Regions from separate parts of the Streptomyces sp. NBC_01546 genome, predicted to be linked through region 1. Evidence: riboswitches for the same ligand, from Rfam matches in the RefSeq annotation. Region 1 holds a riboswitch; the other holds the start of a gene.
The links. Region 1 has a riboswitch for ZMP and ZTP ahead of OHA89_RS08105 (bifunctional 5,10-methylenetetrahydrofolate dehydrogenase/5,10-methenyltetrahydrofolate cyclohydrolase). Riboswitches for the same ligand answer to the same signal wherever they lie in the genome.

Region 1 (7,356 bases):
CTCGAGGTCGAGTTCTGCCGCCGCAAGAACTGCCGGCTGTGCCCGGCCGAGGGCCTGGCCGCCGTCGATTCCAACGGCCACGTCCACGCCCATCCCACCCGCCGGGCCGAGCCCGCCGAGTGGGCCTGGGCCCTCGCCCACTGCCTCCTGCACCTGGGCTTCGGCCACGTCCCGGCGGCCGAGGACCGCCACCGCGCCCAGCCCGACCCCTACGACCGGGCCGCGCGCTGCACGGTGGTCAACCGCTTCCTGCTCACCTTCCCGGCCGGCCGGGCCCCGGAGCACCTCCCCGCCGCGTACCCCGGCGGGGACGAGGAACAGCTGGCCGCCCGCTGGCGGCGGGACGGCATCCCGCCCGCCCTCGCCCTCTGCGGTACGGCGGGAGGCGAGTCCGACCAGTGGCTGCTGACGTGGCACCGCTCCAGCCTCAACCGGGTCCCCGACTGGCAGACGGCCTTCGCCGCCGCCCTGACCCGCAGTGTCTCCGCCGCCATGGACGTCGCGGGCGGCCGCCGCGACCGGATCACCGGCGAACGCGTGGCGCAGCGCCCCTGGGACCGCGCGCTCAGCTGGTTCGTCTCCTCGTACCCGCTGCTCGGCGGGCTGGCCGCCGGTCTGACCGTCGTCGCCGACGCCGAGCTGGCCCGCGCCCAGAACATCTCCGTCGCCGCCGTCAGTGCCACCGCCGGGGAGATCTACATCAACCCGCTGCGCACGTTCGGGGACGAGGAGTGGCGGTTCATCCTCGCCCACGAGATGCTGCACGCCGCCCTGCGCCACGGCGAGCGCCGCGGCGCCCGCGACCCGTACCTGCACAACGTCGCCGCCGACTACGTGGTCAACGGCTGGCTGGTGGAGATGGGCGTCGGCGAGATGCCCGAAGGGCTGCTCCACGACCCCGCGCTGCGGGACCTGTCAGTGGAGGAGGTCTACGACCGCATCACCACCGACCTGCGCCGCATGCGCCGCCTCGCCACCCTGCGCGGCAAGGGCCTCGGGGACATCCTGGGCGAGCCGCTGCCCCACCCGGGGAGCGGCCCGTACACGGACCTCGACGAGTTCTACCGGCGCGGCCTGGTCCAGGGCTTCGACCTGCACGCGTACGGGGAGCGCGGCCTGCTGCCCGCCGGTCTGATCCAGGAGATCCGGGCGCTCGCCCACCCGCCGGTGCCCTGGGACGCCCGGCTCGCCCGCTGGTTCGACGAGTACGTGCCGCGGCCCGTGCCCGTACGGTCCTACGCCCGCCCGGCGCGCCGCCAGGCCTCCACCCCGGACATCCCCCGCGCGGGCCGTTGCTTCCCGCCCGAGGAGGTGGCCCGCTGCACCTTCGGAGTGGTGCTCGACACCTCGGGGTCGATGGACAGCGCCCTGCTCGGCAAGGCGCTGGGCGCCATCGCCTCGTACGCCGAAGCCCGCGACGTACCGGCGGCACGCGTCGTCTTCTGCGACGCGGCGCCGTACGACGCGGGCTATCTGCCCCCGGGTGAGATCGCGGGCCGGGTGAAGGTGCGAGGCCGGGGCGGGACCGTACTGCAACCGGGCATCGACCTGCTGCAGCGGGCGGAGGACTTCCCGCCCGGGGCCCCGGTGCTGGTGATCACGGACGGGTGGTGCGACACCCTGCGGATCCGGCGCGAGCACGCCTATCTGGTTCCGCAGGGTGCCTCCCTGCCGTTCACGCCACGAGGGCCCGTCTTCCGGCTGGCCTGACCGGTTTAGTCCAGGTAGTCGCGCAGCACCTGCGAACGCGACGGGTGGCGCAGCTTCGACATGGTCTTGGACTCGATCTGGCGGATGCGCTCACGGGTGACCCCGTACACGCGGCCGATCTCGTCCAGGGTCTTCGGCTGGCCGTCGTTGAGGCCGTAGCGCATGGAGACCACGCCCGCCTCGCGCTCGGAGAGCGTGCCCAGGATGGACTGGAGCTGCTCCTGGAGGAAGGTGAAGGAGACCGCGTCCGCGGGCACGACCGCCTCGGAGTCCTCGATGAGGTCACCGAACTCGCTGTCGCCCTCCTCACCCAGGGGGGTGTGCAGGGAGATCGGCTCGCGGCCGTACTTCTGGACCTCGATGACCTTCTCGGGGGTCATGTCGAGTTCCTTGCCCAGCTCCTCCGGGGTGGGCTCGCGGCCCAGGTCCTGGAGCATCTGGCGCTGCACGCGGGCGAGCTTGTTGATGATCTCGACCATGTGCACCGGGATGCGGATGGTGCGCGACTGGTCGGCCATGGCACGCGTGATCGCCTGCCGGATCCACCAGGTCGCATACGTGGAGAACTTGAAGCCCTTGGTGTAGTCGAACTTCTCCACGGCGCGGATCAGGCCGACGTTGCCCTCCTGGATCAGGTCCAGGAAGAGCATGCCGCGGCCGGTGTAGCGCTTGGCGAGGGAGACCACGAGGCGGAGGTTGGCCTCCAGCAGGTGGTTCTTCGCACGGCGGCCGTCCTCGACCAGGATCTCCAGCTCGCGCTTGAAGGCGGGCTTGTGGTCCTCCTCCTCTTCGAGCTTGTACTCGGAGAACAGGCCCGCCTCGATGCGCTTGGCGAGCTCGACCTCCTGCTCGGCGTTGAGGAGCGGCACCTTGCCGATGAGCTTGAGGTAGTCCTTGACGGGGTCGGCGGTGGCACCGGCCACCATGACCGTCTGCGCCGGGGCGTCGTCCTCGTCGTCGTCGGACAGCACGAAGCCCTGGGTGCCGCCGGCCTTGGGAGTCTCCTCCTCGGCCTCGTCGGCGAGGTCCTCGGCTGCCCAGTCCTCGCCCTCGGCCGCGGGGGTCTCGCCCTCGTCGGCGTCCTTGGCGCTGGTCTTCTTCGCCGCCGTCTTCTTGGTGGCGGTCTTCTTCGCGGCGGTCGCGGTCTTCTTGACCGTCCGCTTCTTCGGCTCGGCGGCGGCCTCGGCCGTCGCCTCGTCCTCGGTGGCGGGGGCCGACGGAGCGGATATCGCCGCAGCGGTGGCCGGGGCGGCGGCCGAGGCCTTGCGCGCGCCGATGGGGCGCGGCGCCGCGGCGGCCTTCTTGGCCACGGTGCGGGCGGGGGCGGCGGCTGCCTTGCGGGGCTTCTTGGCGGCAGCCTTGGTGGCGGGGGCGGCGCTGACGTGGAGGGCGACACCCTCCTCGTCCAGGACCTGGTTCAGGCTGCGCAGGACCCGCTTCCACTGGTCCACCGGGATGCGGCCGGCCTCGAAGGCCTGGCGCACGTCGTCACCGTTGATGTGACCCTGCTCGCGGCCGCGCTCGACGAGCGCGACGAGGGCCTCCGATTCGGCGATCTCCGGAGGGAACGTACGGGACGGGCTGAGCGACACAAGGAGCCTCTCGTTGCGAACAGATATGGGGTGGGCGGGACATCATCGCGCGGACTCGGGAAACAGACCCGAGGGGGGTCTGTATTCCGGGGCCGCGCGAGGACACCTGTCGGTTCATCGCATGCCCGAGTCGATTCGTTACGCGCTGAATTGAGTGACCTGCGCCACGCTGTGGCCGCGCAACCTAATCGGCGTGGATCCGTCCGCCCTCATTCGTCATCCCGTTTTGCGGGCTTCGATGAGGAAGCGGGCGGTGTGCGCGACGAACGGGCCTTCGTGTTCGATCTGTTCGTGCAGCTCGCGCAACCGGTCCCGGTACTGCCCGACCGTGAAGCCGGGCACCATCCAGATCACCTTCCGGAGAAAGTAGATCACGGCTCCGATGTCGTGGAACTCCGTGCGCAGCCGTTCCGAGCGCAGATCGACGACTTCGAGGCCGGCTTTGGTGGCGTCGGTCACCGCGTCGTCGGGGTGCCGGCCGCGCCGGATCTCCTCCGGCTGCGGGCCGAGGAAGAACTCGACCAGCTCGAAGACGCTCGCCGGACCGACCTGCTGGGACAGGTACGTGCCGCCGGGCCGCAGGACCCGCGCGATCTCGTCCCACCAGATGGTCACCGGGTGCCGGCTGGTGACCAGCTCGAAGGCCTCGTCGCCGAAGGGCAGCGGCGGCTCGTCTGCGTCGGCGACCACCACCGCGCCCAGCGGGTGCAGCAGCCGGGTCGCCCGCTCGATGTTCGGCGGCCAGGACTCGGTGGCCGCCATCAGCGGGGGCAGGGGCCCCGCCCCGGCCAGCACCTCACCGCCGCCGGTCTGGATGTCCAGCGCGGACCGGACACGGGCCAGGCGCTCGCCGAGCAGCCCCTGGTAGCCCCAGGACGGGCGCTGCTCGGTGGCCCGGCCGTCGAGCCAGGAGAAGTCCCAGCCCTCCACGGAAACCGACTCGGCCTCTGCGACAAGATGGTCGAAAGTGCGCGTCATGCATTGATCGTCGCAGGTCGGACCCAGGCGAACCACCGGATATGTCGACTACAGTGGTCGGCGGGCCGTGACTGGCGTTCGGGTGGATCACCACCGGGGAGCGGCCCGGCGTACGTGTCGTACGCCGACTGCCGCGCGCCTGGGCGAACCGCGAACCGCGATACGCAGCGACGTTCAGGAGACCCCGTGACGACTGCCCAGACTGCCACTGCCTCTGCCCAGCTGATGGACGGCACCGCCCTCGCCCGCCGCATCTCGGAGCAGACCGCCGCCTACGCGGCCAAGATCACCGAGCGCACCGGCACCGCGCCCTGTCTCGCGACCGTGCTGGTCGGTGAGGACCCCGCCTCCGTCACCTACGTGCGCATGAAGCAGAACCGTTGCGCCAAGGCCGGGATCACCTCCCGCCACGTGGAGCTGCCGGCCGAGACCACCACCGAGGAACTGGTCGCCACCCTCACCGCGCTCTCCGAGGACCCGGAGATCAGCGGCATCCTGCTCCAGCACCCCGTCCCGCACCACATCGACGAGCGCGCCGCCTTCGAGGCCATCGCCCCCGGCAAGGACGTCGACGGCGTCACCATGCACTCCTTCGCCGCCATGGGCTTCGGCCTGCCGGGCTTCGTCTCCTGCACCCCCGGCGGCATCATGCGCCTGCTCGCCGCCTACGACGTGGACCTCACCGGCAAGCACGCCGTGGTCGTCGGCCGCAGCGCGATCCTGGGCAAGCCGGCCGGGATGCTGCTGCTGGAGCAGAACGCCACCGTCACCTACTGCCACTCCCGCACCCGGGACCTTCCCTCGATCGTGCGCCAGGCCGACGTGCTGGTCGCCGCCGTGGGCAAGGCCGAGTTCATCCGCGGCGAGGACATCAAGCCGGGCGCCGTGGTCCTGGACGCCGGGTACAACGAGGGCAACGTCGGCGACGTGCACTTCGAGTCCGCCGCCGCCCGCGCCTCGCTGATCACGCCGGTACCGGGCGGGGTCGGCCCGATGACCATCGCCGTGCTGCTGGAGCAGACCGTCCAGGCCGCCGCCGCGCAGGCCGGGCTGGCCCTCGCGGACCTCTGAGTCCCCTGAGAGCCGAACGCCCCGGGCCCTTGGGCCCGGGGCGCCGTGCTGTGCCGGAGCGGGTGCCGCGGCGGGTGCCGCGTATCCTGCGATAACGGGCCGGAAGACCGATCCGTGCCCCTTGCCCCGGGGCTCAGGTCCCCGCCGTGGCCGCCTCACGGGCCGCGGCGACGATGGGGGAGGTCTGGAACTCCCGGGCCAGGGCGTCCAGCGGTCCGCTGCCCAGCCGGTACGGGTCCGGGTGCCCGCCCTGCCCGGCGGCCGCCCTGCGCCGGCAGGCCGCGGCGAGCATGGCCGCGTCCGCGACCACGGCCGCCCGGGCCTCGCTCAGGCCTTGCCCGCGCGCCGCCTCGTACGCCGTGAGCCGCACGGCGGGGTCGAACCAGGAGGCCAGCGCCAGGATGCCGTCGTCGATGACGGACTCGCGGTGGATGAGGCGGATCCCGACCGGTGACCACCAGGCCAGCGGCACGGTCCGTACCCGGGCGGCCGCGCATCCGCGCAGCGCCTTCCACAGCGGATGCAGCCGCCGGTACCGGCTGAAGTCCTGCCAGGCCGCCGACCCGCCGGCCAGCGGGACCAGGAACCCCGCACCGATCATCAGGGCCGCCCCGGAGGCCAGCCACAGGGCCAGGTCCGCCGAGACCACCCAGTCCCGGCCGGCCCAGCGGGCCGCCACCGAGGCCCACTTCGCCCCGAGGTAGGTCAGGTCCAGCAGCCCGCCGAACACGATCAGCGCCAGCCCGGTGCGCAGCGGGCGCAGCGATCGGTCCGCGTGCCACAGCCACTTCCCGCACAGCAGGGTCAGCGCCGAGGTTCCGACGGTGTGGGCCAGCAGGAAGCAGACGACCATCTCGCGGATCCACGGCGTCGTGGCGTAGTACGTGTCCAGGTCCCGGACCCGTTCCACCGGCGCGTCGCCGATCACGAACAGCACGACGATCGCCACGGTCGCCGCGCCGTACGTGGCCACGGTAAGCCGGGTGGCCCGCCGCACGGTCGCGGGCGGGCCGCCGCGCCACTGCAGGACCAGTACCACGCACGTCCCCGAGAAGACGGTGATCAGACCGAAAACCAGCGGCGCGGAGAAGTTGACCACGCCGGTGAGCCGGTTGACCTTGGAGATCGTCGACGGCGACGCCAGGAACGTGAGGGGGGCGCCCACGACCAGCAGCGCGCACGCGGCCCGGATCAGGGGCTGGTCCCAGTCCCTGCGCAGCGTCGGCGCCTTGATCAGCAGAGCCAGGATCATGACGGATCCCGGCAGGTAGAGCAGGAGTCCGCCGCTCACCGGGCCTGTCCGACGGGGTCGGCCGGGCCGACCGGGTCCGACGGGTCCACCGGGTCCACCGGGTCCACAGGGCCCGTCACGGGTCCGGACGGGCCGGGCACCGGGCCGAGCCCGGCGACGGCCCGCTCGGCGGCGGTGAGGGGCGGCGCCTTGAGAGCGTCCCGGTCAGAGGCGCGCAGGACGTGCCAGACCACCGGAGGGCTGAGCCAGTGGGTGGGCGCGCTGCTCATGGTGAGCACCTTGAACAGGGCGGCGGTGAGCGCCTCGTGGGTGGTGGCCCCCGTCATCAGCCGGTTGACGTAGGCGTTGAGCAGGCCGGTTCCGGCGCGCGGCTTCATCCCGGTGGCCCCCGGGTACAGGATGTCCTGCGAGGTGGCGAGCTCCCAGGCGGTGCTCACCTGGGGGGCGATCGCGCGCTGCGCCTCGCGGCCGAAGCCGGGGTGGGCGAGCCCCTTCTGCCGGAGCAGGGAGCGTACGGCCAGCAGCCCCTGGGCGGCGACCGTCATGCCCTGCCCGTACAGCGGGTTGAAGGTGGCGACGGAGTCGCCGACGGCGAAGAAGCCGTCGGGCAGGTCGGCCTTCTCGAAGTAGATCCGGCGGTTGGCGGTGCCCTGGGTGACGGCGACGTCCGTCAGGGGCTTCTTGCCCTCGAGGAGTTCGCCGACGATCGGGTCCCGTATGCCCTTGGCGAAGGGGATGAACCGGTCGGGGTCG
Region 2 (7,356 bases), 1.7 Mb from region 1:
CTTCTGCCGCCAGTGTGAGGCCAGTACCCCCGGTCTCGCCAGGGCCTCTTTTCCTCAGTGCTTGGCGGGCAGGAATCCCAGGCGGTCGTACGTCTGCGCGAGGGTCTCGGCGGCGACCGCCCGGGCCTTCTCCGCGCCCTTGGCCAGGATGGAGTCCAGCGTCTCGGGGTCGTCCAGGTATTCCTGGGTGCGCTGCTTGAAGGGTGTGACGAAATCGACCATCACACCGGCCAGGTCGGTCTTCAGCGCGCCGTAGCCCTTGCCCTCGTACCTCGCCTCCAGGGCGGGGATCGTCTCGCCCGTGAGGGTGGAGTAGATCGTGAGCAGGTTGCTGACGCCGGGCTTCTTCTCGGCGTCGAAGCGGATCTCGGCTTCGGCGTCGGTGACCGCGCTCTTGATCTTCTTCTCGGTGACCTTGGGCTCGTCGAGGAGGTTGACCAGGCCCTTGGGGGACGACGCGGACTTCGACATCTTGATCGCCGGGTCCTGGAGGTCGTAGATCTTCGCGACCTCCTTGACGATGTGCGCGGCGGGCAGCGTGAAGGTCTGGCCGAAGCGCTGGTTGAAGCGCTCGGCCAGGTCGCGGGTCAGCTCGATGTGCTGGCGCTGGTCCTCGCCGACGGGGACCGAGTTCGCCTGGTAGAGCAGGATGTCGGCGACCTGGAGGATCGGGTACGTGAACAGGCCGACGGTGGCGTTGTTGACGCCGCCCTTGGCGGACTTGTCCTTGAACTGGGTCATCCGGCTGGCCTCGCCGAAGCCCGTGATGCAGTTCATGACCCAGCCGAGCTGTGCGTGCTCGGGCACGTGGCTCTGGATGAAGAGCGTGCAGCGCTCGGGGTCCAGGCCGGCGGCTAGCAGCTGCGCGGCGGAGAGGCGGGTGTTCGCGCGGAGATCCTTCGGATCCTGCGGCATGGTGATCGCGTGCAGGTCGACGACCATGTAGAACGCGTCGTGCGTCTCCTGGAGGGCGACGTACTGGCGGATGGCTCCGAGGTAGTTCCCGAGGTGGAACGAACCGGAGGTGGGCTGGATGCCGGAGAGCGCGCGAGGACGATCAGAAGCCATGGCTTCATTCTCTCAGGTGCGGGGGCGGGCTCGGGCCCGCCGCTGGCCGGATCCTTCCGGGTCGCACCGGGCCGCGCCGTGCCGCGCCGGGGTACCGGGCAGTAGCGGCCCGTCCGGATCCCACCCCGGCCGAGCGACCGATTTCCCCGCGCCTCGATCGCCGGGCGGGCTGATTGCCGCGCAGCGGCAAATCCAGCCCCGCCTGGGGGCCCCTCCCGGCGGTAGCTGGGGGAGTTTGAGGCGCGGGGGTCTGGGGGCGGAGCCCCCAGCGGCCGGGCCGCGGGTCAGGACAGGGGGAGGCCCGGGGCCGGGAAGGCCGACATCAGGGCCGTGACCTCGGCGCGGACCACGGCCAGCGCCGACTCGTCGGCCTTGGCGGCGGCGTCGACCGCCCGCGCGATCCAGTCCGCGACCTGCGGCATGTGCTCCGTCGACAGGCCGCGGGACGTCAGCGACGGCGTACCGATCCGGATCCCGGACGGATCGAACGGCTTGCGCGTGTCGAACGGCACCGTGTTGTAGTTCACCACGATCCCCGCCCGGTCCAGCGCCTTCGCCGCGACCTTGCCCGGCACGTCCTTGCCCGTCAGGTCGATCAGGATCAGGTGGTTGTCCGTACCGCCCGACACCAGGTCGAAGCCCCGCTCCAGCAGGGCCTGCGCCAGGGCCTTGGCGTTGGCCACGACCGCGTGCGCGTACGAGACGAACGCCGGCTGCGCCGCCTCGTGCAGCGCCACCGCGATTCCGGCCGTCGTCTGGTTGTGCGGACCGCCCTGGAGACCGGGGAAGACGGCCTTGTCGATGGCCTTCGCGTGCTCCTCGCGGCACATCAGCATCGCGCCGCGCGGCCCGCGCAGCGTCTTGTGCGTGGTCGTCGAGATCACGTCCACGTGACCCGCCGGGGACGGGTGCGCCCCGCCCGCGATCAGGCCCGCGATGTGGGCCACGTCCGCGACCAGGACCGAGCCCGCCTCCTCGGCGATCGAGGCGAAGGCCGCGAAGTCGATCGTGCGCGGCAGCGCCGTGCCACCACAGAAGATGATCTTCGGCCGCTCCGCCAGTGCCTGGTCGCGCACCGCGTCGTAGTCGATCAGGCCGGTGCCGGGCCGGACGCCGTACTGGACGCCCCGGAACCAGGAGCCCGTCGCCGAGACGCCCCAGCCGTGGGTCAGGTGCCCGCCCATCGGCAGCGCCATGCCCATCACCGTGTCGCCCGGCTTGGCGAAGGCCAGGTAGACGGCCAGGTTCGCGGGCGAGCCGGAGTACGGCTGGACGTTGGCGTGCTCCACCCCGAACAGGCCCTTCGCCCGCTCGACGGCGAGGGCCTCGACGCGGTCGATGTTCTGCTGGCCCTCGTAGTAGCGGCGGCCCGGGTAGCCCTCGCTGTACTTGTTCTGGAGCACCGTGCCGGAGGCCTCGAGGACGGCGGCGGACACGTAGTTCTCACTGGGGATCAGGCGCAGGGTCTCGGCCTGCAGGGTTTCCTCCGCCGCGACGAAGGACGCCAGCTCGGGGTCGGTCGCGGACAGGGCGGGATGGCGGCTCGCGGACATGGCGGGCTCCTCCGGGGTCGATGTGATCGGTACCCCGCGAGGCCCAGGCGAGCGGCCCTGTGTGCGGTCCAGCGCGCACGACTCCCCCGGAGTTCGTTCTCCGTACGCCAGTCGCCGTGCGTACCGACCACCTTAGCGGGCGCGCCACGAGAAAGGTTTCTCCGTCCTGTATACGAGCGAGGATGGACAGTGACGCCACCCTCGTCACAGGCCTGACGGACGATCGGAGACCCCGTGTCGAAAACTTCTGATGCAATCCGCTCCGCCGACGCGCACAGCGCGCACAACTATCACCCGCTGCCCGTCGTCGTCGCTTCCGCGGACGGCGCGTGGATGACCGACGTGGAGGGCCGCCGGTACCTGGACATGCTCGCCGGCTACTCGGCGCTCAACTTCGGCCACGGCAACCGCCGTCTGCTCGACGCCGCCCGCGCCCAGCTGGAGCGGGTCACGCTCACCTCGCGGGCCTTCTTCCACGACCGCTTCGCCGACTTCTGCACCGAACTCGCGTCGCTGTGCGGCAAGGAGATGGTGCTGCCCATGAACACGGGCGCGGAGGCCGTGGAGACGGCCGTGAAGACCGCCCGCAAGTGGGGTTACGAGGTCAAGGGCGTCCCGGACGGCCACGCCAAGATCGTGGTCGCCGCCGACAACTTCCACGGCCGGACGACGACCATCGTCTCCTTCTCCACGGACCACGAATCGCGCGACCACTTCGGTCCGTACACGCCGGGCTTCGAGATCGTCCCGTACGGGGACCTCACCGCGCTGGCCCACGCCGTCACCGAGAACACGGTCGCCGTCCTGCTGGAGCCGATCCAGGGCGAGGCGGGGGTGCTGGTGCCGCCCGCCGGGTACCTGAGCGGCGTACGGGAGCTCACGCGCGAGCGGAACGTCCTGTTCATGGCGGACGAGATCCAGTCGGGGCTGGGCCGGACCGGCAAGACCTTCGCGTGCGAGCACGAGGGGGTCGTCCCCGACGTGTACATCCTCGGCAAGGCCCTCGGCGGCGGGGTGGTGCCCGTATCGGCCGTGGTCGCCGACCGGGACGTGCTCGGGGTGTTCCGGCCGGGCGAGCACGGGTCCACCTTCGGCGGGAACCCGCTGGCCTGCGCCGTCGCCCTGGAGGTCATCGCGATGCTGAAGACCGGCGAGTACCAGCAGCGCGCCACCGAGCTCGGCGACCACCTGCACCGGGAGCTGAACCTGCTGGTCGGCGGGGGTGCGGTGACCGCCGTACGGGGGCGGGGGCTGTGGGCGGGCGTGGACATCGACCCGTCGCGCGGGACCGGACGGCAGATCTCCGAGAAGCTGATGGAACTGGGCGTGCTGGTGAAGGACACCCACGGGTCGACGATCCGCATCGCCCCGCCGCTGGTGATCAGCAAGGAGGACCTGGACTGGGGGCTGGACCAGCTCAGGTCTCTCCTGGCCGCCTGATCAGAGGATGCCGTTCCCTACAAGATGACGTGGGGCAGGAAGCGGGCGTACTCGTCCGTGACCGGCCCCGCCGATTCGCGGATGCCGAGCCCCGCCGCCTCGTCCTCGACGACCCACGCGCCGAGCACCACCCGGTTGCCGTCGAAGTCGGGCAGCGGGGCCAGGCCCTGGAAGCAGTACCGCTCGTCGTCCAGCGCCGCGAACGGCTCGCCGCCGGGTTCGTGAAGGGTGACCCCGGCGCCCTCGCGGCCCAGCAGCGGCTTGGCGACGTAACCGCCCTCGTCGGCCAGCTCGCGCGGGCCGTCGAGGTAGGCGGGCAGCAGGTTGGGGTGTTCCGGGAAGAGCTCCCACAGGATCGCGAGCAGCGCCTTGTTGGACAGCAGCATCTTCCACAGCGGCTCGATCCAGCAGGTGGTACCGGAGCCGCCGCCGTGGTCGTAGGTGCCGAGGACCTGGGGGCCGAACTGGTCCGTGGCCAGCCACTCCCAGGGGTAGAGCTTGAAGCAGCTGCGGATGAAGCGGAGCTTCTCGTCAACGAAGCGGCCGGACAGGCTGTCCCACCCGATCTGCTCGACGGAAAGGGCCTGGGTGTCCAGGCCCGCCTGCTCGGCGGTCTCCTGGAGGTAGGCGACCGTCATCAGGTCCTCGCCGAGCTCGTCCGTCTCGGAGTGCGCGAAGTGCAGCGGGCCGGGCGGCAGCAGCTCGGCCTGCCGGCGCCAGGCGTCGACGAGGCGTTCGTGGAGGGAGTTCCACTGGTCGGCGCCGGGGAAGCGCTCCTCCATCCAGAACCACTGCGGACTGGCCGCCTCCACCAGGGAGGTCGGGGTGTCGGCGTTGTACTCCAGCATCTTGGCCGGGCTGCCGGTGCCGTCGTAGCGCAGGTCGAAACGGCCGTAGAGGGAGGGCTGTTCGGCACGGCGGCGCCAGGACTCGGCGATCAGCGCGGCCAGTTTGGGGTCGGTGATGCCGAGGTCGGCGAAGCGGTCGTGCTCGACGATGTGCGCGGCAGCGGCCAGGCACATGGCGTGCAGTTCCTCGACCACGTTCTCCAGCGCCTCCACCTCGGGGAGGGAGAAGGAGTAGTACGCGCTCTCGTCCCAGTAGGGGCGCAGGGAGTCGTCGGGGTAGCGGGTGAGGGGGTAGATCAGCCCCTGTTCCTCGACGGTCTTCTGCCAGTCGGGGCGGGGCTCGATGGTGTGCCGCTTCATGTGCTTCTTGCCTGTTCCTCAGCCGCCGCTGGAGCCGGAGCTGGAGTGGCCGCCGATGCCGCCGCGGGTGACGGCGGACTTGTCGAAGCTGCCGCCGGTGACCTTGCCGGACCGGACGGAGCCGCCGTAGTAGTACGCGCCGGTGCCGCCGCTCTTGCACTCCTTGTTGTTCAGGTGTTCCAGCGTGGAGCGGGACGCGCAGCGCTTGTCCGGCTCGTTGCTGCTGCCGCAGGCCACGAGTGTGGCCGCGAGCAGGCCCATGCCGCCGAGCGCGACGGCGCCCGAGCGCATACGGCGCGTGTTGGTGCTGCTGCTGTCCATGTCTGCTGCTCCCCTAGGCCCTGGCGTGCTCCCGACAGACTAGAGCGGGGCCCCGGGCCGATGGAATCCGGCCGTCGTGAGATCCGTGACCTAGAGTCAGTTCGTGCTCATTGGGATGATTTGCGCGCTCGGTGCGGCGATCTGTTTCGGCACGGCATCCGTTCTGCAGGCGGTGGCGGCGCGGGCCGCGGAGCCGGGGACGGGGTCCGGGGTGGACCCGGCGCTGTTGATGCGGGCGCTGCGGCAATGGCGATATCTCGCCGGTCTGGGCCTGGACGCGGTGGGCTTCGTCCTCCAGATCATCGCGCTGCGCCACATCCCGATCTACGCGGTGGGGGCCGCGCTGGCCGCGAGTCTGGCCGTGACGGCCGTGGTCGCGTCCCGGCTGCTGAAGGTCCGGCTGTCGCGGACGGAGTGGGGCGCGGTGTGGGTGGTGTGCGCGGGGCTGCTGATGCTGGGGCTGGCCTCCGGCGAGGAGGGCTCGGGGACCGGGTCACTCGCGCTGGAGCTGGGGCTGCTGGTGGTGGCGGGGCTGGTGCTGCTGGTCGGGATGGTGGCGGGCCGGCTCCCGGACGGGCCGCGGGCGCTGGTCCTGGGCCTGGCCGCGGGGACGGGCTTCGGGGTGGTGGAGGTCTCGGTGCGGCTCATCGATTCCTTCTGGGACCTGCGGGACCCCGCCCTGTACGCACTGCTGCTGGGCGGCGGCGCGGCCTTCCTGCTGCTCACCTCGGCGCTCCAGCGCGGCTCGGTGACAGCGGCGACGGCCGGGCTGGTGCTGGGCGAGACGATCGGCCCGGCGGTGGTGGGCGTGGTCTGGCTCGGCGACCGCACCCGCGAGGGCCTGGCCTGGCTGGCGATCCTCGGCTTCGTCGTGGCGATCGCCGGATCCCTGGCCCTGGCCCGCTTCGGCGAGCCGCCGGAGGTCGCGGAACCGCTGCCGACGCCGTGACCACGCCTCCTACGGCAACGCCGCGGAGAGGGCCGCCAAGGTCGGCGCCCACGCGCTGTCCGACGGAGTCCCGTAGCCGACGACCAGGGCGTCGCGCGGCGGAAGGTCCGCCTCCGGGTGGCGGAACGCGGGCAGGCCCTCCAGGGACAGGTCCTGCCAGGCCGCCGACTGGAGCAACGAGCGCTCCGTCCCCGCCGGAAGGTCCAGCACCGCGTGCAGCCCCGCCGCGATCCCCGACACCCCGACCCGGTCGCCGACGGCCGCCACCAGCTCGTCCCGGCGGCGCCGGTAGCGCAGGCGCATGCCGCGCACGTGGCGGTCGTACGCCCCCGAGGTGATGAACTCCGCCAGCGTGAGCTGGTCCAGCGCGCTGGAGGTCCGGTCGCTCACGCCCTTGGCGGCCGCGACCTCGTCCAGCAGCCCCGGCGGGACCACCATCCAGCCCATCCGCAGCCCGGGCGCCAGCGACTTGCTGGCCGTGCCCAGGTACACCACCCGGTCCGGATCCAGTCCCTGCAGGGCTCCCACCGGCTGGCGGTCGTAGCGGAACTCCCCGTCGTAGTCGTCCTCCAGGATCAGCCCGCCGGTGGTCCGGGCCCAGTCGACCGCCGCCGCCCGGCGGGCCGGGGTCAGGGCGGAGCCCGTCGGGAACTGGTGCGCCGGGGTCAGCAGGACGGCGCCCGCCCCGGCGCCCAGCTCGTCCGTACGGGCCCCGTCCCCGTCCACCCCCAGCGGCCGGGTCCGCAGGCCCGCCCGCGTGAGCAGGTTCCGGTGGACGTCCAGGCCGTACCCCTCCACCGCCATCTCCCGCACCCGC

Region 2: it holds a riboswitch for ZMP and ZTP, as region 1 does, so the genes downstream of both, glyA (serine hydroxymethyltransferase) here and OHA89_RS08105 (bifunctional 5,10-methylenetetrahydrofolate dehydrogenase/5,10-methenyltetrahydrofolate cyclohydrolase) in region 1, are expected to answer to the same signal.

The regions. Positions count from the first base shown of each region.
Region 1 covers NZ_CP109379.1:1,692,808-1,700,163, reverse strand. The annotation lists gene OHA89_RS08120 (DUF2201 family putative metallopeptidase) at 1-1,710, shown strand, start outside; gene OHA89_RS08115 (RNA polymerase sigma factor) at 1,716-3,302, opposite strand; gene OHA89_RS08110 (class I SAM-dependent methyltransferase) at 3,519-4,280, opposite strand; ZMP/ZTP riboswitch at 4,338-4,432, shown strand; gene OHA89_RS08105 (bifunctional 5,10-methylenetetrahydrofolate dehydrogenase/5,10-methenyltetrahydrofolate cyclohydrolase) at 4,506-5,351, shown strand; gene OHA89_RS08100 (DUF6545 domain-containing protein) at 5,485-6,642, opposite strand; gene OHA89_RS08095 (NAD(P)/FAD-dependent oxidoreductase) at 6,639-7,356, opposite strand, start outside.
Region 2 covers NZ_CP109379.1:3,427,045-3,434,400, forward strand. The annotation lists gene trpS (tryptophan--tRNA ligase) at 55-1,068, opposite strand; gene glyA (serine hydroxymethyltransferase) at 1,353-2,621, opposite strand; ZMP/ZTP riboswitch at 2,656-2,746, opposite strand; gene rocD (ornithine--oxo-acid transaminase) at 2,856-4,061, shown strand; gene OHA89_RS15425 (glutathionylspermidine synthase family protein) at 4,079-5,269, opposite strand; gene OHA89_RS15430 (hypothetical protein) at 5,288-5,590, opposite strand; gene OHA89_RS15435 (hypothetical protein) at 5,706-6,539, shown strand; gene OHA89_RS15440 (PLP-dependent aminotransferase family protein) at 6,549-7,356, opposite strand, start outside.